Regions from separate parts of the Scandinavium lactucae genome, predicted to be linked through region 2. Evidence: predicted binding sites of a transcription regulator. Region 2 holds the regulator's gene; each other region holds the start of a gene.
The links. The regulator Fur, encoded in region 2, represses iron uptake genes when iron is present. The targets are predictions, from matches to a motif close to ATAATAATGAGAACNACTATCAA.
Positions count from the first base shown of each region.

Region 1: the regulator Fur is predicted to act here: its motif matches at 2,027-2,049, upstream of sufA (Fe-S cluster assembly scaffold SufA).
Region 3: the regulator Fur is predicted to act here: its motif matches at 4,855-4,877, upstream of sodA (superoxide dismutase [Mn]).
Region 4: the regulator Fur is predicted to act here: its motif matches at 3,785-3,807, upstream of fepB (Fe2+-enterobactin ABC transporter substrate-binding protein).

Region 1 covers NZ_JAWXRD010000034.1:63,100-68,841, reverse strand. The annotation lists gene sufC (Fe-S cluster assembly ATPase SufC) at 1-105, opposite strand, end outside; gene sufB (Fe-S cluster assembly protein SufB) at 122-1,609, opposite strand; gene sufA (Fe-S cluster assembly scaffold SufA) at 1,612-1,986, opposite strand; gene lpxP (kdo(2)-lipid IV(A) palmitoleoyltransferase) at 2,322-3,236, opposite strand; gene menI (1,4-dihydroxy-2-naphthoyl-CoA hydrolase) at 3,495-3,905, opposite strand; gene ydiJ (D-2-hydroxyglutarate dehydrogenase YdiJ) at 3,902-5,742, opposite strand, start outside.
Region 2 covers NZ_JAWXRD010000035.1:47,431-53,172, forward strand. The annotation lists gene pgm (phosphoglucomutase (alpha-D-glucose-1,6-bisphosphate-dependent)) at 1-364, opposite strand, end outside; gene seqA (replication initiation negative regulator SeqA) at 384-935, opposite strand; gene ybfF (esterase) at 1,109-1,873, shown strand; gene ybfE (LexA regulated protein) at 2,005-2,298, shown strand; gene fldA (flavodoxin FldA) at 2,447-2,977, shown strand; gene fur (ferric iron uptake transcriptional regulator) at 3,304-3,756, shown strand; gene SIK69_RS15430 (ChiQ/YbfN family lipoprotein) at 3,852-4,190, opposite strand; gene chiP (chitoporin ChiP) at 4,238-5,650, opposite strand.
Region 3 covers NZ_JAWXRD010000039.1:35,073-40,814, forward strand. The annotation lists gene fieF (CDF family cation-efflux transporter FieF) at 1-464, opposite strand, end outside; gene cpxP (cell-envelope stress modulator CpxP) at 601-1,104, opposite strand; gene cpxR (envelope stress response regulator transcription factor CpxR) at 1,255-1,953, shown strand; gene cpxA (envelope stress sensor histidine kinase CpxA) at 1,950-3,323, shown strand; gene yiiM (6-hydroxyaminopurine reductase) at 3,339-4,013, opposite strand; gene sodA (superoxide dismutase [Mn]) at 4,161-4,781, opposite strand; gene rhaT (L-rhamnose/proton symporter RhaT) at 5,068-5,742, shown strand, end outside.
Region 4 covers NZ_JAWXRD010000002.1:71,157-76,898, forward strand. The annotation lists gene entA (2,3-dihydro-2,3-dihydroxybenzoate dehydrogenase EntA) at 1-101, opposite strand, end outside; gene SIK69_RS02420 (isochorismatase) at 101-952, opposite strand; gene entE ((2,3-dihydroxybenzoyl)adenylate synthase EntE) at 964-2,574, opposite strand; gene entC (isochorismate synthase EntC) at 2,584-3,759, opposite strand; gene fepB (Fe2+-enterobactin ABC transporter substrate-binding protein) at 3,935-4,894, shown strand; gene entS (enterobactin transporter EntS) at 4,988-5,742, opposite strand, start outside.

The DNA of each region.
Region 1 (5,742 bases), on a different contig from region 2:
CGGCCCCATAATGGCATGGACTTCCCCCGGGCGAATCTCAAGGTTCAGCCCGCGCAGGATCTCTTTGTCTTCAACTGCGACCTGTAAATCTTTAATGCTTAACATGTGTATCCCTTAATCCTTAACCGACGCTGTGTTCGAGGCTGATGGCCAGCAGTTTTTGCGCTTCCACCGCGAACTCCAGCGGCAGCTCTGAGAAAACGTCCTTACAGAAACCATTAACGATCATTGAAATCGCGTCGTCTTCACTGATGCCACGCTGCAAACAGTAGAACAGCTGATCTTCGCCGATACGCGAGGTGGTCGCCTCGTGCTCAAGCTGGGCGGTGTTATTGCGGCATTCCACGTACGGGAAGGTGTGCGCCCCACTGTCAGGGCCAATCAGCATCGAATCACACTGGGTAAAGTTGCGCGCGTTGGTCGCCGTTGGCATGATTTTCACTAAACCCCGGTAGCTGTTCTGGCTGTGCCCGGCGGAGATGCCTTTCGAGATAATGGTCGATTTGGTGTTCTTGCCAATGTGGATCATCTTGGTGCCGGTATCGGCCTGCTGATGGCCGCTGGTCAGCGCCACTGAGAAAAATTCACCAATCGAGTTGTCTCCGCGCAGAATACAGCTCGGGTATTTCCAGGTGATGGCTGAGCCGGTTTCTGACTGCGTCCATGACATCTTGCTGTTTTCGCCTTCACACAGCGCACGCTTGGTGACGAAATTGAGGATGCCGCCGGTGTTGTTATCGCCAGGAAACCAGTTCTGCACTGTGGAATATTTTACTTCAGCGTCTTTGTGGATGATGACTTCCACCACCGCCGCATGCAGCTGATAGCTGTCGCGCACCGGGGCCGAACAGCCCTCGATATAGCTGACGTAGCTGCCTTCATCGGCCACCAGGATCGTACGTTCGAACTGCCCGGTTTTTTCGGCATTAATACGGAAGTAGGTGGACAGCTCCATCGGACAGCGCACACCTTTTGGCACATAAATAAACGTACCGTCGGACGCCACCGCCGCGTTAAGTGCGGCAAAGAAGTTGTCGTTGCTGGGCACCACCGTGCCGAGGTACTTCTGCACCAGATCGGGATAATCGTGGATGGCCTCGCCAAATGAACAGAAAATGATGCCCTGTTCACCCAGCTTTTCCCGATAGGTGGTGGCGACGGAAACGGAGTCAAAAATTGCATCGACCGCCACTTCTCGCCCTTCACGCACCGGTACCCCGAGCAGGCCAAACGCGTCTTCAACTTCCTGGCTCAGGAAAGTATTGGCACCGGTTTGCTGCACCGCTCCAGGCTCTGAGGCGCAGGTTTCATCACAGTTGCCGCAGGATGGCGCAGAGTAATAGCTGTAATCCTGGTAGTTCAGCTTGTCATAATGGGCTTTCAGCCAGTGCGGCTCTTCCATCTCAACCCATGCCCGATATGCGTTCAGGCGAAACTCGAGCATCCACTCCGGCTCATTACGTTTGGCTGAAATTGCCCGTACCACTTCCTCGCTGATCCCTTTCGCCAGTTCATCGGTCTGTAGTTGGGTAAAGAACCCTTCTTTATAGTTGAGCTGACCACCGGCCCAGGTTTTGACATCGTCAGTTGCTTCAGTATTACGAGACATAGTTACTCCGCCTGCACGCCAAAACTTTCGCCACAGCCACATTCATGCTGCGCCTTCGGATTATGGAACTTAAAGATTTGGTTTAAGCCTTCACGCACGTAATCGACTTCCGTCCCGTCGATAAACGGCATCGCCTGTAACGGCACCCATAGCTTCGCGCCGTCCACTTCGAACAACAAATCGTCCGCTTTCGGCTCGGTAACGGTATCCAGTACGTAAGCAAAACCTGCGCAGCCGGAGGTTTTAATCCCCAGCCGAATCCCTTGCACACCCTGCTTGACCGCCAGATCGCAGACATGGGCTGCTGCCGCGGGCGTCAGACTTATACCGCGCCATGCAAAGTCAGCAGGATTGAAGGTTTCTGATTGCAATTCCATAGGTCCACCTTTTCAGTTGAAGCCACCAGGCCATCTCCCTATGTTAGTGATAATGATTCTCACTTCAACCCCTTGCCAGCAGGGGCTTTCACAGGAATACCTGCATTAGAGGCCTTTTACTAAGCATAGACCCTATGCAAAGGGTGAACAGGTAGATTGGGAATTGTTTAATGCATTGAAAAATAGATGCTTTGGCCAGAAACGCGTGGAGAAATTACGGAAATGAAAAGATGTATAGAAAATACCGATTTATGAGATAGGCTTTCGGCTTGCAACAGCCACAAAAAAGCCCTGAGGCGGTTAACCTCAGGGCTTGCACAACCATTTAAGATGATTCAGTACAGTGAAGCCTGACCCGCCGGGCGGGTTTTGAAACGGCGGTGTACCCACAGATATTGTTCAGGCGCACGCAGGATCTCTTTTTCAATCACCTTGTTCATGTAGCTCGCGGCCAGGAACTCATCCTCCGTCGGATAATCTTTCAACGGTTCACTGATGAACAGGCTGTAGCCACGGTTATTGGCTTTACGCACCATGGTGATCGTCAGCAGAGCGGAGCCTGACAAACGCTGAAGGACAAACGTACCGTTGGTGGTCGCCGCCTGCTGCACATTAAAGAACGGCGCAAAGGTACTGCCTTTCGGGCCGTAATCCTGATCCGGTGCAAACCACACCGCTTCGCCGTGTTTCAGCGCAGTGACCAGACCACGCAGGTTACGACGATCAATCATCGCTTTGTTGGAGCGCAGGCGACCTTTGGTTTGCACCCACTCCATCAATTTGCTGTTATGCGGACGATAGGTGGCCATCATTGGTCGGCACAAGCCCATGGTTCTGCCGCCGAGTTCCAGCGACATAAAGTGCACGCCAACCACCATCACGCCTTTTTGGGTTTCCAGCGCTTTGGTCAGGTTCTCATACCCTTCTACGTCAAACCATTTCTTAACCCGGGCATCGCTCCAGAACCAGGCCATGCCGGTTTCAATTAATCCCATGCCGAGCGAAATAAAGTTTTGTTCGATGAGCTTCTCTTTTGCCTCGTCTGTCATATCCGGAAAACAGAGCGATAGATTTCTTGACGCGATCTTTTCTCTTCTTTTCAAAAAGGGGCGAGAGGCACGACCGAGCGATGAGCCGATGAGATAAAGTAAGGGATAAGGGAGTTGGACTATCAGCCAGAGTACACCTAAACCGAACCAGGTTAACCAGTTACGAGGGTGCAACAGCGCTGTGTCGAAGGCTTTTGCCATCGTTAATTCCTGTAAACATGTGTACCAGTAACGCGTAAGGAAAAAACGAAGGAAATCATCAATCTTTAGGCGATACATTGTGAATTTTAACGTGAGTTAAACGAGTGTTCAACCAAGAATCAGAATGCTACATCTGCCTGCAAAAAGATAGTGAATTAATCTGAAGCTATTCTTAAGTGGTCAGAAATAAAACGGGAGTATTCTGATGCTTATGCGCGGTTAATTACCGCGCTAATCTTCTTAATGTTATTCCGTTATTTACACCACTGCAGTGGTGAGCCGCGACGAGCAGCACAATTTGCCCTGCTCGTCGAAGATATCTATCTGCCAGACCTGGTGCCGACGCCCGGCGTGAAGCGCTTTACAGACGCCGCGCACGCGCCCGCTGCGCACCGGGCGAAGGTGATTGGCGTTCACTTCCACGCCGACCACTTTTTCGTCGCCTTCGGTGCACAGATACCCCGCTACTGATCCAAGTGTTTCTGCCAGTACCACAGACGCGCCGCCGTGCAACAGACCAAAGGGTTGATGGGTGCGGCTGTCAACCGGCATCGTGGCCTCCAGGCTGTCTTCACTCAGTCGTTCAAAGCGAATATCCAGCAGGCCGACCATGTTGCCCTCCCCCATGGCGTTGAGCTTTTCAAGCGAGGCGCTACGTTTCCAGATCATCCTATTATCTCCAGTAAAGCCTGTAACGGATGGCGTACCCCGCTGCCCTCCACGCGCTTCACCTGGCTACGACAGGAATAGCCCGTCGCCAGACAGCGGTTGCGGGGCAGGCGTTGCATCGCCTGCTGCCATGAAAGGGCGTAGATACCGAGCGAGTTGTCGAGATTCTTCACTTCATGACCATAGGTGCCCGCCATGCCGCAGCAGCCGACGCTCACGCTTTCCAGTTTTGCCCCGAAACGCGCGAATATCGCCGCCCACTGATTAGACGCCATCGGCAGGGCGGTCACTTCGGTGCAGTGACCAAACAGATACCACGCTTCACCGCTAACCTCGCGCGTTTCACTTTTTTCCAGCGCTTTCGGTAACCATTCATGTACCAGTTGCACCTGGAAATCGCCGCGCTGATCGCCGAGGGTTTGCTTGTATTCATCGCGATAACAGAGCACCAGCGCGGGATCAACGCCAACCATCGGCATCTCAAGCTGCGCCACACGGTTGAGGAAATCAGCGGTTTTCTTCGCGGTTTTCGCAAAGCGTGTGAGGAACCCTTTAATGTGCTGCGCTTTGCCATTGGGCGAGAATGGCAGCACCACTGGCTGATAGCCCACCTTTTCTATCAGGCGAATAAAATCGGCCACCACCTGGGCGTCGTAGTAGCTGGTGAACGGATCCTGCACCACCAGCACCCTCTTCGCTTTTTGTTCCGGACTGAGCGCCTCGAGCTGTTCAAGGGTCATGTTCGCCGAACGGTGCCCGACCAGCTGCTGCTGTAAGGACGGCGTGGACAATAATGGCAGGTCAATCATGCCGATATGTTTCTTCGACAGGTTCCTCACCCAGGGCTGGCTAATGAAGAAATTAAAGGTCTTCGGGGCGCGGGCCATCAGTGGGGCGTAACTCTCCACCGTAGCAACCACATGATCGCGCAGCGGACGTAAATATCGAGTGTGATACAGCTGCAGGAAGCGCGAGCGGAATTCCGGCACATCGATTTTTATCGGACACTGGGTAGAACAGGCTTTACACGCCAGACAGCCTGACATTGCCTCTTTCACTTCATGCGAAAAATCGTACTCGCCTTTATTGGCGTGCCAGCTATTGCGGGTCCGTTCAATCAGGGCACGCAGGCTGGCGCGCTTCCCCGGCAGCTCTTTTTCCAGCTTCAAGGGATCCACGCCGCGATCGGCCAGCAGACGCAGCCATTCACGCACCAGCGTGGCACGCCCTTTCGGGGAGTGTATCCGGTTGCTGGTGATTTTCATTGACGGACACATCGGGCTTTTGGCATCGAAGTTAAAGCACAACCCGTTGCCGTTGCACTCCATCGCGCCGCGCCAGGAACTGCGCACCGCAATCGGGATTTGCCTATCGAACGTGCCGCGCTTAACCGCTTCGACTTTCATCATCGGCGCGTCGAGGCCTTCCGGTGGGCAGATTTTACCGGGATTAAGACGGTTATTGGGGTCGAACGCCGCCTTCACCTTACGCAGCTCGCCGTAGAGGGTTTCGCCGAAGAATGCCGGGCTGTATTCGGCGCGGAAGCCTTTCCCGTGTTCACCCCATAGCAGGCCGCCGTATTTTGCTGTCAGGGCCACCACCTCATCGGAAATCTCTTTCATCAGGATTTCCTGCTGTGGGTCGCACATATCCAGCGCCGGACGCACGTGCAATACCCCAGCGTCAACATGACCGAACATCCCGTAGCTCAGGCCATGGGCATCAAGCAGCGCACGGAATTCAACGATGTAGTCTGCCAAATGCTCCGGCGGTACGCAGGTGTCTTCCGCGAAAGGAATCGGTTTTGCCGCACCTTTGGCGTTGCCAAGCAGACCTA
Region 2 (5,742 bases):
CAGGCGTTGGCGTATAGCCGTTGTCTTCCTGAACAATGACGTCCACGCCATTAGCGGCCAGCACTTCCAGTACCGAAATGATCGCCGGTTCTGACAGCGCGTGGGTATCCTTCCCGACGTAGCACGGCCCGGTGATACCATTTTTGGCACGATTTTCCGCAATGGCCTGGGCGATAGCCAGGATATGCGGTTCGTTAAAGCTATGACGGGCGGCGCTTCCACGGTGACCGGAAGTGCCGAATTTCACCGCGTGTTCTGCGTTACCCACTTCTGGTTTCAGCACGTAGTACTGAGACGTCAGCTGGGCGACGTTGATCAAATCACTCTGTTGTGCAGGCTGACCCGCACGGTTATGAGTTGCCATTGCCTGGTCCTTCTTATGCTTAGATAGTGCCGCAAACCTTTTCAATTAATTCCGCGGGGAACTGCATTGACTGCATGATGTGTTCGACCATGCTGCATTTACGACCGGTATTGGTATTCGTTATCACCCAGTACGGGGTATCAGGCACTTGCTTAGGCTTGGTCTGATTGCCGTTTTTCAGCAACGTCGCTTCATCAACCGCGAAATAGACGCGCGTGCGGCCATGCAGTGACTCAGTAGCCTCAGCAAATGCTTTATTGTTTAAGCCGTAAAGTGTAGTCAGCACCAGCAGGAAACGGTTGACCGCTTTCTTCTGCTCAGCGTATTCGTCAGAAAGCAACAGCTCACGCACCGCGCGAACGTTATCTTTCGGCGAAGCGACTTTTTTGACCGCAGCGACGACCGGTGCAGAAGCAGGTGCCGGGGTCTCTTTGGCTACGGTTGCTGCAGCTTGTGGTACGGCAGAAATTTTCAGCATACGCCGTAAAATGTCGGATGCGCTCTCGCCAATGTGCTTAGTGTGGCTGGCAATAAAGCCGTAGAGTTCGTCATCAACTTCGATCGTTTTCATCTTAATCCAGTGAGATATCTTTTCTGAATACAAGTCGTTGGGATTATAAGGACAAAACCCAACAGCGGATAGCGTGTCGGCAAAAACTCAGACGACTACTGAGTGTTGCAGCCGGGCGGCAGAATGCTCAACATGATACCCTAACCCGACGTAGCGAAAAAAAGAACTTTGCCATGAAATTAAACAGCCGAGCGCAAACTGCACAAAACCTGCACACTAATTCTCCCATCGTCCTGGTTCACGGCCTTTTCGGTAGCCTGGATAACCTCGGGATCCTCGCGAGAGATCTGGTTGCCGACCACGATATTCTGCAAGTCGATATGCGTAACCACGGTCTTTCCCCGCGATCCGCGGAAATGACCTATCCGGCGATGGCGCAGGATCTTCTCGACACGCTTGATGCCAATGGTATTGAGAAAGCCACGTTGATCGGTCATTCCATGGGCGGGAAAGCGGTGATGGCGTTTACCGCCCTGGCACCAGAACGCGTCGGAAAACTGGTGGCAATCGATATTGCCCCGGTGAATTATCAGGTGCGTCGTCACGATGAAATCTTTGCGGCCATCAACGCGGTGACCGAAGCCGCTGTCTCAAACCGTCAGCAAGCGGCAGAGGTTATGCGCCAGCATATTAATGAAGAAGGCGTGATTCAGTTCCTGCTGAAATCTTTTGTCGACGGTGAATGGCGCTTCAACGTGCCCACGTTATGGGATCAGTACCCGCACATCGTCGGTTGGGAAACGATTCCCGCATGGGACCACCCTGCCCTGTTTATTGCTGGCGGCAACTCGCCTTATGTCACCAACGCGTACCGCGACGCCCTGTTATCGCAGTTCCCACAGGCGCGAGCGCACGTGATTGCCGGAGCCGGACACTGGGTTCATGCTGAAAAACCGGAAGCAGTACTCCGCGCTATCCGTCGCTATCTGGCGGAATGATTAAAATCCGAGCAAGCAAGCGCCATTGTGGCTCCCGGCGTTGGCGTGTGGGTTTCGCTCATGTATGATTGCGCGCTATCTGCGCCGGGCCTGTCGTCTGGCGGCTTGTTTCCCCGAAGTCACTCTGAATCATGGCAAAAGAACAAACGGACCGAACGACATTAGATTTGTTCGCAAACGAGCGTCGCCCGGGAAGGCCGAAAACCAATCCGCTCTCACGCGACGAACAGTTACGCATTAATAAGCGTAATCAGCTGAAACGCGACAAAAGCAACGGTCTCAAACGCGTTGAGCTTAAGCTCAATAACGATGCCGTCGACGCGCTCAATGAGCTGGCGGATGCCAGAAACATGAGCCGCAGCGAGCTTATCGAAGAGATACTGATGCAACAGCTGGCTGTGTTACACGGCCAGGAACGTGACTGAAAACACGAAATCTTTCACTTTCATTTAGCAGTGAGTGCAGTCCGGCGCAATTGCAGTTCCCGCGCACTTCTCCTCCTGCTATCATTGCCTTTATCTGTGGGCAACATTCCACCATCATTTCATTACGTTTCAAGAGGTTATTTTACTCATGGCAATCACAGGTATTTTTTTCGGCAGCGACACCGGTAACACCGAAAATATTGCGAAGATGATCCAGAAGCAGCTGGGCAAAGACGTTGCCGAGGTGCATGACATTGCCAAGAGCAGTAAAGAAGACCTCGAAGGTTTCGACATTCTGCTGCTGGGTATCCCAACCTGGTACTACGGTGAAGCACAGTGTGACTGGGACGACTTCTTCCCAACGCTGGAAGAGGTAGACTTCAACGGCAAACTGGTGGCCCTGTTCGGCTGTGGCGATCAGGAAGACTACGCAGAGTATTTCTGTGATGCGCTGGGCACCATCCGCGACATCATCGAACCACGCGGCGCGACCATCGTCGGTCACTGGCCAACCGAAGGCTACCATTTCGAAGCCTCTAAAGGTCTGGCCGATGACAACCATTTTGTTGGTCTGGCCATTGATGAAGATCGCCAGCCTGAACTGACCGCTGAACGCGTTCAGAAGTGGGTAAAACAAATCTCTGAAGAGCTGCACCTGGAAGAGATCAAGAACGCCTGATGATGTAACGGCGCAGCGCTCGCGTTGCGCCGTGTGATTGATGAACAGATCGATAGGTTGCGTAAAATTAATAGATATAAGCAATCAAATTAATCGCTACAAATTTTTAACTTTTGAGCACATATCTGTACAATGTCTTCTGTTTTGACGAGGTCGGATGTTTCGCTTTGCAGATGATGCCTCGTTTCTGAAAAGCATACTTTGCTCAGGGTTTGCAGTTTTCATTTAGGCACCGCAGTCCTATAATGAGACGCATTATCCTGAATTCATTCTTAGTAATACTTCCAATAAGGAAGTGTATCGCCTAGCAACAGGACTGATTCCGCATGACTGACAACAATACCGCATTAAAGAAGGCAGGCCTGAAAGTCACGCTTCCTCGATTGAAAATTCTGGAAGTGCTTCAGGAGCCTGACAATCACCATGTCAGTGCGGAAGACCTTTATAAACGCCTCATCGACATGGGCGAAGAAATTGGTCTGGCAACGGTGTATCGCGTTCTGAACCAGTTCGACGATGCCGGGATTGTCACCCGCCACAATTTCGAAGGCGGTAAATCTGTTTTCGAATTGACCCAACAGCATCACCACGATCACCTGATCTGCCTCGACTGTGGCAAGGTTATCGAATTCAGTGATGACTCTATCGAAGCGCGTCAGCGCGAAATTGCCACCAGACACGGCATTCGTCTGACCAACCACAGTCTGTATCTTTATGGCCATTGCGCAGAAGGTGACTGCCGTGAAGATGAGCACGCACATGATGGTGCCGAGAAATAATCGGACATCCAGAAAAGTAAAAGCCAACCTGACGGTTGGCTTTTTTATTGGCATTTTTGGCATAACGTTGGGGCAATAGCGCCAACCGTCGAGGGTTACGGCTTAGGCGTATTGTTACTGCGAATCTCTTTCCACACCTGATCACAACGGGCTTTGACTGCCTGATCGTTGCCGGTACGCGTCGCCAGAATACAATTCTGGTAATCCAGAACGCGTACACTTTCCTGAGTCGCAAACTGCTGATGAGTCTTGTCAGTTTTCAGTACGTTGAGCACGCTCTGGCAGGCTTCAATTTTATCCGGATTTCCTTCAGCGGTATTGATACAGGCGCTGTAGGCATCTTTCAGCTTGCTGTCTTCTTGTGGTGCAGGAGATGGCTGCGCACAGGCCACCAGCCCGGAAGCCATAACGGCGATAAGAATCAATTTTTTCATGATACGGCCTTATCAATGCGCGGCAGGTTTACCCTGCCGCACGCGTGTCAGAAGATAGTGAACGGGGCAATAACGATGAACTTCACGTCACGCTCATCCTGGAAGATGTTGCCATAACCGCCGCCCCAGCTTGGGATGTCGGAGTGGTTGTCGTATTGAGTGAAGTGCAGTTTGAACAGCGTGCCTTTCGCACGGCCTTCCTGCACGGTGTACATCGCATCAAAGCTGTAAGAAGACTCTTTGATTTTGTTCGAGGCGTTGTCTTCACGCTGACCTGCGCTGTTGATATACCAGTCCGCCGGTTTGGCATCCCAGGCATACACGTAAGATGCGCCGACGGCCCAGCCTGGCATATCCCAATTTTTCAGGTCATACATCGCACCGAAGAACACCGCTTTTTCGCCGTTGGCGTTGAAGTCTGAGCGGTTATCCCACCAGATATCCAGACGACCGTTGGAAGAAGCATAGGTCGGGGTCATACGCTGGAGGAAGTAACCCTGCTGGCCTTCTGCTTTTACCCACGTCCCTTCCAGGCGCAGGTCAACTACGTCAGCCACTTTATAGCCGAAGGTCAGTGCCTGTAACCACGCGGTGCCGTCGTAAATATCGTTAATGGTGTTGCTCTCAACGGTGTCACGCGCCCCATAGAATTGGTAGCTGGTTGAGAGTGGCGCGCCGGCAACATCAAATTTGTAGCTGGCTTTGGCGAAGTACTGATCCATAAAGCCTTCTGCCTGACCAAATGCGGCTTCGAGCACCAGGTCATTTTTGAAATCATACTTGGCACCAATGGAGTGCAGATACTCAACTTTGGTTTTCTTATCGTTCTGATAGAAATGGTCTGTTTCGAGGTGCCATGGAGCCTTATATTCGTTGGTCCACATATAGGAGAAGCTCAACGCACCAGCATCACCGTAATCAAAGTTTGCCCCGGCTTCTGCCCCTTGATAGGTACCTGGCATAAAGCTCCAGTGCGGCGCTAAAAGCGTTTGCCCGGTTGGCTGAATATAACCTGCACGCGCCCAGGTCGGACCCAGTTTGAATTTCGCGGCGGCTTTATAAAGGCTGATACCACTCTTATCGCCAGAGTAATCTTCGTCGTAGCCTTTATTAATGGATGAGAACGCAATTTCGTTTGGGTGTCCGCTTTCTGATGATTCCGCCATTTCGATAGCGGTGAAAGCAGCAATATCAAGGCCGATAAAATCGGCGGCATAGCCAGACTGGAAGTCGAGGTTGGCGTTCCAGGTGGAATGGGAAAGGTTAGTTTTGTATTTGTCGCCGTCGGTGACGTCTTTACGGTCACGTTCACGCTGCCAGTAATAAACACCGCCGGTTAAGGTTGAATCGTCTACGAATCCTGCTGCACTGGCTTGCGGAACTGCAATCCAGCCCGACATTGCGGTGACCCCGGCAATAGCCAGCGCCAGCGTACTACGTTTGCCACTGAACGTACGCATGTGTATATCCTCTTTGACTTTTAAAAACGCGCTCACAAAGGTGAACAGCGATAAAAAATAAGTACTGCAAAAAAGTAGCGAGGCAGAAATGT
Region 3 (5,742 bases), on a different contig from region 2:
TGATAATGAAGCATATCTGCGCGCACCGCCTGGCTTTGCGTCTTGCGTACCACCCAGCGCTGGAAGGTCACCAGAATAATGGTGCTGATAAGCGCCACGACCGTGACCGCCATCCCGACGCCGGGATCGCGCATCGGCTCAGGCGCAATCAGATGTTGGATACCGGTCAGGAACAGGAATAACGCCGAGCCGGAAACAAACATACTTTGCGCCAGCGCCGCCAGAGATTCCGCCTTACCGTGCCCGAAGGTGTGTTCTTCATCCGCCGGTTGCAGCGAATAGCGCACCACTAACAGGTTAGTCAGGGAAGCGGCAATATCCACCAGCGAATCGACCAGTGCCGCCAGAATACTGACAGAACCGGTGTACCACCACGCAAAAATCTTAATCAAAAGTAACGCCGACGCCATGACCGTCGCCGCAATTGCAGCCCGGCTGACCAGGCGGCCATAGGATTGATTCATAAATACTCCTGCTCTTTTCTGCGGGTAGTATAGCGGAATGTGATTAATGACATTTGATGGAAAAAAGGCAAAAAAAACCCCCTCATCATGAGGGGGAAGACAGGGATGGTGTCTATGGCAAGGAAAACAGGGTTTATTACTGGTTACTATGGGTATTGCTACTACTGGACAGCATTAAGACTGAACCTTTTTGCATCCTGGCAACCTCACGCAACTGATCCATTCGTTGCTGGTGTCGTTCATTTAAAACCGCTTGCTGGTCAGGCGTTAACAGGCGATACATCTGGTTGCGAACCCGGGCCATTTCGACCTGGCGGACAACCTGTTCCTGCGCCATTTTCTCTGCCTGAACACGGACAGCGTTTTCATCAAATTTGTCTGCGGTGACAAGCTTATGCATTGTCTCCATTTCGCTAACATTAACCGGCGGCTGTTGTCGTCGTGCCTGTTGCATAAGATCCCGCATCTGCTGACGCTGATCTTCGGTTAAACTTATGCCGTCAAACATATGGCTCTGATGACTGCCTTGCGTCGCCCCGTCATTTGGGGTCCAGTTAACGCTGGTAACGACTTCAGCGGCCTGGCTATTCGCACTTAGCGCCAGCGTTGAGGCCATGACGGCAGCGATAACATTGCGCATCAATTGCTCCCAAGTACGTTTGTTTCGCGATTCAACGAGAGCCAGTCTACGATTCAGGCTGCAAACATGCGTCAGGGGGTGTAAAACAACGTAAAGTCATGGATTAGCGCGCCTTGATGACGTAATTTCTGCCTCGGAGGTATTTAATCAATGAATAAAATCCTGTTAGTTGATGATGACCGGGAGCTCACCTCCCTGTTAAAGGAGCTGCTCGACATGGAAGGCTTCAATGTTCTGGTTGCTCATGATGGGGAACAGGCATTGGCGCTTTTGGATGACAGCATCGACCTGCTTTTGCTCGACGTAATGATGCCAAAGAAAAACGGCATTGATACCCTTAAAGAGCTTCGCCAGACACACCAGACACCGGTCATTATGCTGACCGCGCGCGGCAGCGAATTAGATCGCGTCCTCGGCCTTGAGCTGGGCGCAGACGACTATCTGCCTAAACCGTTTAACGACCGTGAACTGGTCGCCCGAATTCGCGCGATTCTGCGCCGTTCCCATTGGAGCGAGCAGCAGCAATCCAGCGAAAACAGTTCACCAAACCTCGAAGTCGATTCTCTGAGCCTCAATCCTGGCCGTCAGGAAGCCAGCTTCGATGGCACCACCCTGGAACTGACCGGCACCGAGTTCACGCTGCTGTACCTGCTGGCGCAACATCTCGGCCAGGTGGTTTCTCGTGAACATTTGAGCCAGGAAGTGCTGGGTAAACGCTTAACCCCGTTTGACCGTGCTATCGACATGCATATTTCCAACCTGCGCCGTAAGCTGCCGGAACGGAAAGACGGTCATCCGTGGTTTAAAACCTTGCGTGGCCGCGGCTATCTGATGGTGTCCGCTTCATGATAGGAAGTTTGACTGCTCGCATCTTTGCCATTTTCTGGTTAACCCTGGCACTGGTGCTGATGCTGGTATTGATGTTGCCCAAACTCGATTCACGCCAGATGACGGAACTGCTCGATAGCGAGCAGCGCCAGGGCTTGATGATTGAGCAACATGTTGAAGCCGAACTGGCGAACGATCCGCCCAACGATTTGATGTGGTGGCGACGCCTGTTTCGCGCTATCGACAAATGGGCTCCTCCGGGACAACGCCTGCTGCTGGTAACCAGCGAAGGCCGCGTGATCGGCGCTGATCGCAATGAAATGCAGATCATTCGTAACTTTATCGGCCAGTCTGATAATGCCGACCATCCGCAGAAAAAACGCTATGGACGCCTCGAAATGGTTGGTCCCTTCTCCGTCAGAGACGGGGAGGACAACTACCAGCTGTACCTGATTCGCCCGGCAAGCACCTCGCAATCCGATTTCATTAACCTGCTGTTTGACCGTCCGCTGTTGCTGCTGATAGTCACCATGCTGGTGAGTTCACCGCTGCTGTTATGGTTGGCGTGGAGCCTCGCCAAACCTGCCCGTAAGTTGAAAAATGCCGCCGATGAGGTCGCCCAGGGCAACCTGAGACAGCATCCGGAACTGGAGTCTGGGCCGCAGGAATTTTTGGCTGCGGGTTCGAGCTTTAACCAGATGGTGACCGCGCTGGAAAGAATGATGACCGCCAACCAGCGTCTGCTTTCTGATATCTCCCACGAACTTCGCACGCCGTTAACGCGTCTGCAATTGGGGACTGCTCTGCTGCGCCGTCGTACCGGCGAGAGCAAAGAGCTGGAGCGTATCGAAATGGAAGCGCATCGTCTGGATAGTATGATCAACGACCTGTTGGTGATGTCGCGCAATCAGTCGAAAAACGCGTTGGTAAGCGAAAATCTGAAGGCCAATCAGCTGTGGGGTGAAGTGCTGGATAACGCTGCGTTTGAGGCCGAACAGGTCGGTAAATCTTTCACCGTCGAGTATCCACCAGGCCCGTGGCCGCTGTACGGTAATCCGAATGCGCTGGAAAGTGCCTTTGAAAATATCGTGCGTAACGCCCTGCGCTATTCGCACACCAAAATTTCAGTCAGCTTCTCGGTGGATAAAGACGGCATCACCATTAACGTGGATGATGACGGGCCGGGCGTAAGCCCTGAAGACAGAGAACAGATTTTCCGTCCATTCTACCGCACCGATGAAGCCCGCGATCGCGAATCCGGCGGCACCGGTCTGGGTCTGGCGATCGTTGAAACCGCTATCCAGCAGCATCGCGGCTGGGTGAAGGCAGATGACAGCCCGCTGGGCGGCTTACGTCTGACCCTGTGGCTGCCATTGTACAAACGAGGTTAAGGGGTGTGGGGGAAATTATTTCCCCCACAGCCGCCGCGAATTATCTTCAATCTGCCCATTCAGACGCCGCTTCTGCATGGTTCGCGTCCAGCTCACCGACAATCCTGCCGCAGACAGCAACCGACGGTACTGTTCATCGTCATACGGCGTGTACCACGCAATCGCCGCCGCGTCATACACTGACACATCACTTAGGCGCGACACCTGTTCCAGCGGCTGTTCCGTCGAGACCTTTCCCGCCACAATTACCCGATACAGCCAGCCCATTTTGCCGCTGCTCTGCATCAGCGAAGACAAGTCGCTAATACCGAAGTGATAATTGAGCTTGAAGCACGGTGAGCGTGGCTGCGTGACCTGAATCAGCGCCTCACCCCAGCGGTAGATATCCCCGATAAATACGGTCTTTTCCGTCATCCCGATCGTGGAGAGATTCTCGCCAAATGCCGGGGCGCAGAACAGGTCTGCCTGTTCGGGAAACTCCCGCGCCCACTCGGCATAATGCTCACGGGGATAGTGGCACAGCGCGCGGTCAGGGCCGCCGTGAATTTTCTTTTCCGCCTGCTCATCGCCCACCAGACCCCGGTCTGTGAGTTCAAGCTCGCCATCGACCTGCCGTTTTGCAATCGCGCTGGGACGGCTACCGTCATACTGCTGCACGCTGCCCGTAAACACGTCCATCGGATATCGCATCTTCCCTCTCCTGCTCTCAAGACTCATCTTCGCTATTTTTGCACGTATTCTGCGCAAAATGCGACAGGCATAAAAAAACCCTGCTGAATCAGCAGGGTTTATTTTCAGCAGCCCGAAAGCCGCGAGACAGGCGTTATCTTTGCCGTCTTATTTCTTAGCTGCAAAACGTGCCGCTGCTTCGTCCCAGTTCACCACGTCCCAGAAGGCTTTGATGTAGTCCGGGCGACGGTTCTGGAATTTCAGGTAGTAAGCGTGTTCCCACACGTCCAGGCCCAGGATTGGGAAACCGGAAGTGCCAGAAATTGCTTCACCCATCAGCGGGGAATCCTGGTTAGCGGTAGACACGACAGCCAGTTTGCCGTCTTTCAGTACCAGCCACGCCCAGCCAGAACCGAAACGGGTGGCGGCTGCTTTCTCGAACTCTTCTTTGAATTTCTCAACGGAGCCGAAGGTGCTTTCGATAGCCGCTTTCAGGTCGCCCTGCAGAGTGGTACCGTTTTTCAGGCCTTTCCAGAACAGGCTGTGGTTAGCGTGGCCGCCGGCGTTGTTACGCAGAACGGTTTTCTTGTCTGCTGGCAGCTGATCCAGTTTAGCGATCAGTTCTTCAACCGGCAGATTAGCGAATTCTGGCAGGCTTTCCAGCGCCGCATTGGCGTTGTTCACGTAGGCCTGGTGGTGTTTAGAGTGATGGATTTCCATCGTCTGCTTGTCAAAGTGCGGCTCAAGGGCATCGTACGCGTACGGAAGGGATGGCAGTGTATAACTCATATTCATCTCCAATTATCATCGGGCGGCAGAGGTGTTACGCCGCGTAAGCAGTTGGTCCATTATAGTTAATTAAATGATATTGAAAATGCTTATCAATGCCGTAATTTTAATAAGGTTATAACTTTTGGTGATGTGGCTGAATTTGTGAGCCCGCTCAAGGGGAACACGCGCTTTTTGCCAGGTCTGCGGGTTCTACGGCAGCGGCCCGAAGGTTAATCAACTGGCTGATTTTTATACTCCATGCTTCAGATGAAAGAATCATCGATGTAAAACATGAGGGTAAAAAATGAGTCACGCGATTACGATGGGTATTCTTTGGCATTTGATAGGTGCGGCCAGTGCAGCCTGTTTCTATGCCCCCTTCAAGAAAGTTAAAAATTGGTCCTGGGAAACGATGTGGGCCATTGGTGGTTTTGTTTCATGGCTGATTCTGCCCTGGTCAATCAGCGCCATGCTGTTGCCAGATTTCTGGGCATACTTCGGTTCTTTTAATGCCTCTACGCTGCTGCCAGTGTTCCTGTTTGGCGCTATGTGGGGGATCGGTAACATCAACTACGGCCTGACCATGCGCTACCTCGGCATGTCGATGGGTATCGGGATCGCTATCGGCATCACGCTGATTGTCGGCACCCTAATGACGCCTATCATCAATGGTCAGTTTGATGTGTTGATTGGCACCCAGGGTGGGCAGATGACGCTGTTGGGCGTGCTGGTTGCGGTTATCGGCGTGGGCATTGTTACCCGTGCCGGGCAGCTAAAAGAACGCAAGATGGGCATCAAGGCTGAAGAGTTCAATCTCAAGAAAGGTCTGATCCTGGCGGTCATGTGCGGGATTTTCTCCGCAGGCATGTCATTTGCGATGAATGCCGCCAAACCGATGCATGAAGCCGCCGCCGCTCTCGGCGTCGATCCGCTGTACGTTGCCTTGCCAAGCTATGTCGTTATTATGGGCGGCGGCGCG
Region 4 (5,742 bases), on a different contig from region 2:
TCTGCCCCAGCCTCAACAAACGCCCGGGCGGTGGCGTAACCAATGCCTTTGCCCGCCCCGGTAACCCATACCGTTTTGCCGTGAAAATCGAATCCGGCCATCACTTCACCTCGCGGGACAACAGCGCCCACCAGGCATCAATCGTTGGATTCTTCGCCAGCATCACAAAATCGATATCGCCGTGAACTTTGCGCCAGCGCGCCGCCAGGGCCATCATCCGCACCGAATCCAGACCGTAATCAATCAGATTTTCGTCATCCAGCGGTTCGTCGGATTCATCCAGCAGCGGCAGGATCACCGCCCGCAGTGCCGCTTTTGACCCCGGCAGCGGAAGCAGTTCTTCGGTCATCACTACGCGCCCGGAACGTCCGGCCACGTATTTCAACGACATCAGATGCTCGTCGCGGCTGAAATCCGCCAGCGCATCAGCCACAAAGAACGGTTTGATATCCCGCATGAACGCGTCGGTGGCGGTGGTCATGCAGCCAATGTGCGCATACACCCCGGTGATAATCAGCTGGTTGCGCCCGGTCTCTTTGAGCATCTGCTCCAGCGGCGAGCGGTGGAATGCGCTGTAGCGCCATTTGACCAGCACGGTGTCGGCTTCGTCTGGCGCGAGGGCGGCAATCACCCGCTGCTGTTCCGGTGAGCGGGTCAGGCCCGGCCCCCACATATCGTTCAGCAAGGCGCGGTCTTCATCGCTCTGCTCTTTCGGCTGGGCGGTGTAGTAAACCGGAATATTGTGTTTTTTGGCGAAATCGCGCAGGGCTTTGATATTGGCGACCACGGTCTCCATCATCGCGCTGTTTTCCCCCCAGAAGTTGAGGAAATACTCCTGCATATCATGAATAAGCAGCGCAGCGCGTTGTGGTTCGAAGGCCCAGTCCACTTTGTTGGCCGGGATATCGGCGGCGGTGGGCAGCGCGTAAGCCTGCAGTTTTGGAATTGCCATACTCTTCTCCTTCAGGCCAGGGCGCGGTCTGCAATCCACTGACGCAATTGTTTTTTATCGACTTTACCGACCGGGGTCAGCGGCAGTGCGGCCACGCACTCCACCCGGTCCGGCAGTTTGAATTCGGCCACGCCCTGCTCGCGCAAGAAACGGCGGACGGCTACCGCCTTCAGCGGGGTTTTCACCACCAGATACGCGCAGCTCTTTTCGCCGAGCAGGCTGTCTTCCATGCTGACCAGTGCGGCGTGGATCACCGCCTCGTGGCGTAGCAGCAGATTTTCGACTTCCTCGGCAGCAATCTTTTCCCCGCCACGGTTGATCTGATCTTTCTCGCGCCCCTGTACCGTGATGTAGCCGTGTTCGTCGATTGAAATCAGATCGCCCGAGCCGTAAAAACCGTTGGCATCGAAGGCGCTGGCGTTATGCTCCGGGCTGTTGTAATAGCCGCGGAAGGTATACGGCCCGCGGGTCATCAGACGGCCCACTTCGCCACGCGGCAGCGGATTGCCGTCAGCATCGGCGACCCACACTTCGTCATCCGGCGACATCGGGCAGCCCTGGGTGTGGATGATACGTTCCAGCGGATCGTCCAGGCGGGTGTAGTTCACCAACCCTTCCGCCATGCCGAACACCTGCTGTAGCTGGCAACCGATTTCCGCCGGAATACGTGCCGCCAGCGTCGCCGACAGCCGTGCGCCGCCGACCTGTAACAGCGTCAGAGAAGCTAATTGCGCCTGGCTGTTGTCGTCGTGAACGGCCTGCAACCACAGGCTCACCGCCGGGGGCACCAGCGCCGCGACGGTAATTTGATGCTGTTCAATCAACGGGAAACAGAGCGTGGCGCTCGGGTCGGCGGCCAGAATGACGCAGCCGCCCGCGAGAAACACCCCGAGTGCGCCTGGCGAACTCAACGCGTAGTTGTGTGCCGCAGGCAGCGCGCACAGATAGCGCGTGGTCGCGTCAAAGGCGCAAATCTCATTGCTGCGGCGAATGCTGTAGTAATAATCATTGTGGGTGCGCGGAATGAGCTTCGGTGTGCCGGTACTGCCACCGGAGAGCTGGAAGAAAGCCACTTCCCCTGCGTCGGTGGGTGACGGCACAAAATTATCCGCAGGCTGCGCCATTGCCGCCGCCAGATTGTGTTCCCTGTGGTCGTTACGCAGCAGCACAATACGCACCGAGTCGTGCTGATCGACAAAGTCGTTAAGGAAGGCGTCATCGGCAAACAAGGGGTGCTCACGGTCGGCAATCACTAACGCCGGTTGAATTTGCGTGGCGTAGGCCTGCAGTTCGCTGCGCTGATGGCTGAACAGCGCATTCACCGGGGCCACGCCGATACGCAGCAGTGCGAACAGGGTGATATAAAATTCCGCTACGTTGCCCAGATGCACCAGCGCGGTTTCCCCCGCTTGCAGTCCCTGACGCTGCAACGACGACGCCAGGTTATCCACCCGAACGTTCAGGTCGCGGTAGCTGAAGCGACGATCGCCGTCGATCACTGCCAGCCGCTCGCTGTCGGCGTGACGCGTCAGAATGTCGGTCAGCGGCAGATCCTGCCAGTAGCCCTTTTCACGGTAGCGGGCCGCCAGCTCCGGTGGCCAGGGCGTAAATGCAACACTCATCGTCAATCCTTAATTGAGGCCAAACACGTTCAGCATGGTGGTCAGCTTGACGCCGGTTTCACGCCATTCCCCCAGCGGGGATGAGGCAGGCACGATACCCGCGCCCGCGAACAGGCGAATGTGGTTGGCGCGGACGTTGGCGCAGCGGATGGTGACCACCCACTCGCCGTTACCCTCGGCATCACACCAGCCGACAATTCCGCCGAACAGCTCCCGGTCGAATGGCTCCAGCTCAGCGATCAGCTGCTTGGCGACATCGTGCGGGAAGCCGCTCAGGGCAGGCGTTGGATGCAGTAGGCAGGCCAGCGACAGCGCGTTCTCCCCGGCTTTTGCCTCGCCTTCAATTGGGGTCGCCAGGTGCCACAGCGTCGGGGTGGTGATCAGCTGCGGTGAGGACGGGAGCGACAGCGCATCGCTGCGCGGGCCCAGCACGCTTTTCATCGCCTGGGTGACGAGGTCATGCTCGTGGCGGTCTTTTTGCGAGGCCAGCAGACGGTTGCCCGCTTCCCGGTCCAGCACGTTATCCGGCTGACGTCGCGCGGAACCGGCCAGCGGCAGCGAGCTAAAATGCGCCCCGTCTTTGCGCAGCAGCAGTTCCGGACTGGCCCCAAGCAGCACACCGCCGTCGGGCAGCGGCACATGGAAGTTGAAGCTCGCCGGGTTCTGAGCAATCAGCCTCTCCAGCAGCGCCCCGGTGTCAACGCGGGTGTCAGTGGTTATCTCGATCAGCCGCGAGAGCACCACTTTGTCGACTTTCGGCGTAGCGGTCAGCGCGGCGGCGCTCGCCACCATCTGCATAAACAGGTCCTGCTCAGGGATTTCCTGACGCGCCAGAACCTGCATCGGCTTCATGCTGGCGGCGTAAGGGGCGGAGTGCTGCTTGGCAGTGCGGGAAAACGCCTCGCTGTGCTGCGGAATAAACAGCGCGGAAGGCTGGGTAGTATCAAACGGGATCGCGCCCACCAGCAGCGGACGTTCAATTCCAGCGGCTTTAGCCTGCGCAAAGGCATTGGCAAGGGTGTGCTGGAACGCCCCCGCTAAATCTTCACCGCCTTCCACGGGCTGTTCGATGCGACGAAAACAGCCTGAGGTAGTAAAACTGCGGTACGGCGACATAAAAAAGAAGCTGTCGGGTGACAGCGTTGGGGCGACTTCCTGCACGGCCTCAGCCGGTGACGTTTCCATATCATCCTCCAAAACGATAAAGATATTAATAATGATTATCATTTATATTTTGGTTCGGTAAGCTAAAAGTAAAAGCGTCCCTTGTCAACTTCCGCCGCATCTTCCGACTTGCATCTGGGCAGACATGAAGTGAAAATGAGTTTCATTAACATCCACAAAACAGGACTTTGTCGTCGTGAAATTCCCCGTTTTCTTCCGTCATACCCTGCTCATCTCCGGGCTGTGCCTTTTAGGATTAACCTCAGCCGTGGCCGCCGACTGGCCGCGTCAGGTGACCGACAGTCGCGGCAGCCATACGCTCGAGCACAAACCGCTGCGCATCGTCTCCACCAGCGTGACCCTGACCGGTTCCTTGCTGGCGATTGACGCCCCGGTGATTGCCAGCGGGGCCACCACGCCGAATAACCGCGTGGCGGATGCACAGGGCTTTTTGCGCCAGTGGAGCGAGGTGGCGAAACAGCGCAAGCTCACGCGGCTGTATATCGGCGAACCGAATGCCGAGGCCGTGGCCGCGCAGATGCCGGACCTGATTCTGGTCAGTGCTACCGGCGGCGACTCGGCGTTAGCCCTGTACGATCAGCTGTCGACCATCGCCCCGACGCTGGTTATCAACTATGACTCGCAAAGCTGGCAGGCCCTGCTGACTCAGCTGGGTCGTATCACTGGCCAGGAACAGCAGGCCGCCGCGCGGATCGCCGAATTTGATACCCAGCTGGCGACGCTCAAAAAACAAATGAAACTGCCGCCACAGCCGGTCAGTGCATTGGTGTACACCGCCGCCGCCCACAGCGCGAACCTGTGGACGCCGGAATCCGCCCAGGGAAAACTACTCGAACAGTTAGGTTTCACCCTTGCCCCGCTGCCTGCCGGGCTGCACACCAGCCAGAGCCAGGGTAAACGCCATGACATAATTCAGCTGGGCGGCGAGAACCTGGCCACGGGCCTGAACGGCGAATCGCTGTTTGTGTTCGCGGGCGACCAGAAAGATACCAACGCCATCGAGGCCAATCCGCTGCTGTCGCACCTGTCGGCGGTGCAGAACAAACGCGTTTATGCGCTCGGGACCGAAACCTTCCGCCTGGATTACTACAGCGCAATGCGGGTGCTACAGCGTCTGGAAACGTTATTTGGTTGATGCCTTTTCCCGGTGGCGCACGCGTGTCGGGCCTACGGAATGTGCCGTGCAGGCCCGGTCAGGCGTAGCCGCCACCGGGCACCTTCCACCGGATTAAACCGCTGCCGTTTCTTGTCGGAAGCGGCGCAACTCCCCGAGCAGCAACACCAGAATCAGCCCAACGATCGCCAACGCCCAACCGCTGGCTGACGCCGCCGCAACCGGGGTGAGCATTGCGCCAACCCCGCCTAAAATTGCCGCGCCGATGGCGTCACCGGTGACGTTCTGCGCCGTCCACAACCCGTTAATGCGCCCGAGCATCGCTTCCGGGGTTTGGGTCTGAATCAAGGTATATTGCAGCAGCGAACTGATGGCGCTCAGCCAGCCAAACAGCGCCAGACACAGCACGCCCAGCGCCCAGACCGGCATCAGGCTGAACAACCCGATGGCGACAAACGCGCCGACGGTGGTCAGGAGCATAATTTGCCCAGGCCGAACGCTACACGCCAGATTGCCACTGGTCAGCGCCCCCAACGCCGCCCCGAGCGGGATCGCCGCATACAACATACCAATCTGCGCCGCCGACATATTCCAGCTCATCGCCAGCGCCGGATACAGCACGCGCACCGCGCTGGCCATGGTCAACAGACCGCCGAGCAGCGCAATGCCGCCAATCAACGGGCTGTTAAACAGAAAGCGCAGGCCGGTCAGTAAGGATTTCAACGGATGTTCACGCGGCTGCGGAGGCGGCGGCAACGACGGCAGACGCAGCAGCGTCAGGGTGGTGATGAAGGTGCCGAGCGCCGCCAGTAAATAGTTCCAGGAGAATCCCCCGCTCGCCAGCAGCAGACCGCCCACCATCGGCGAAA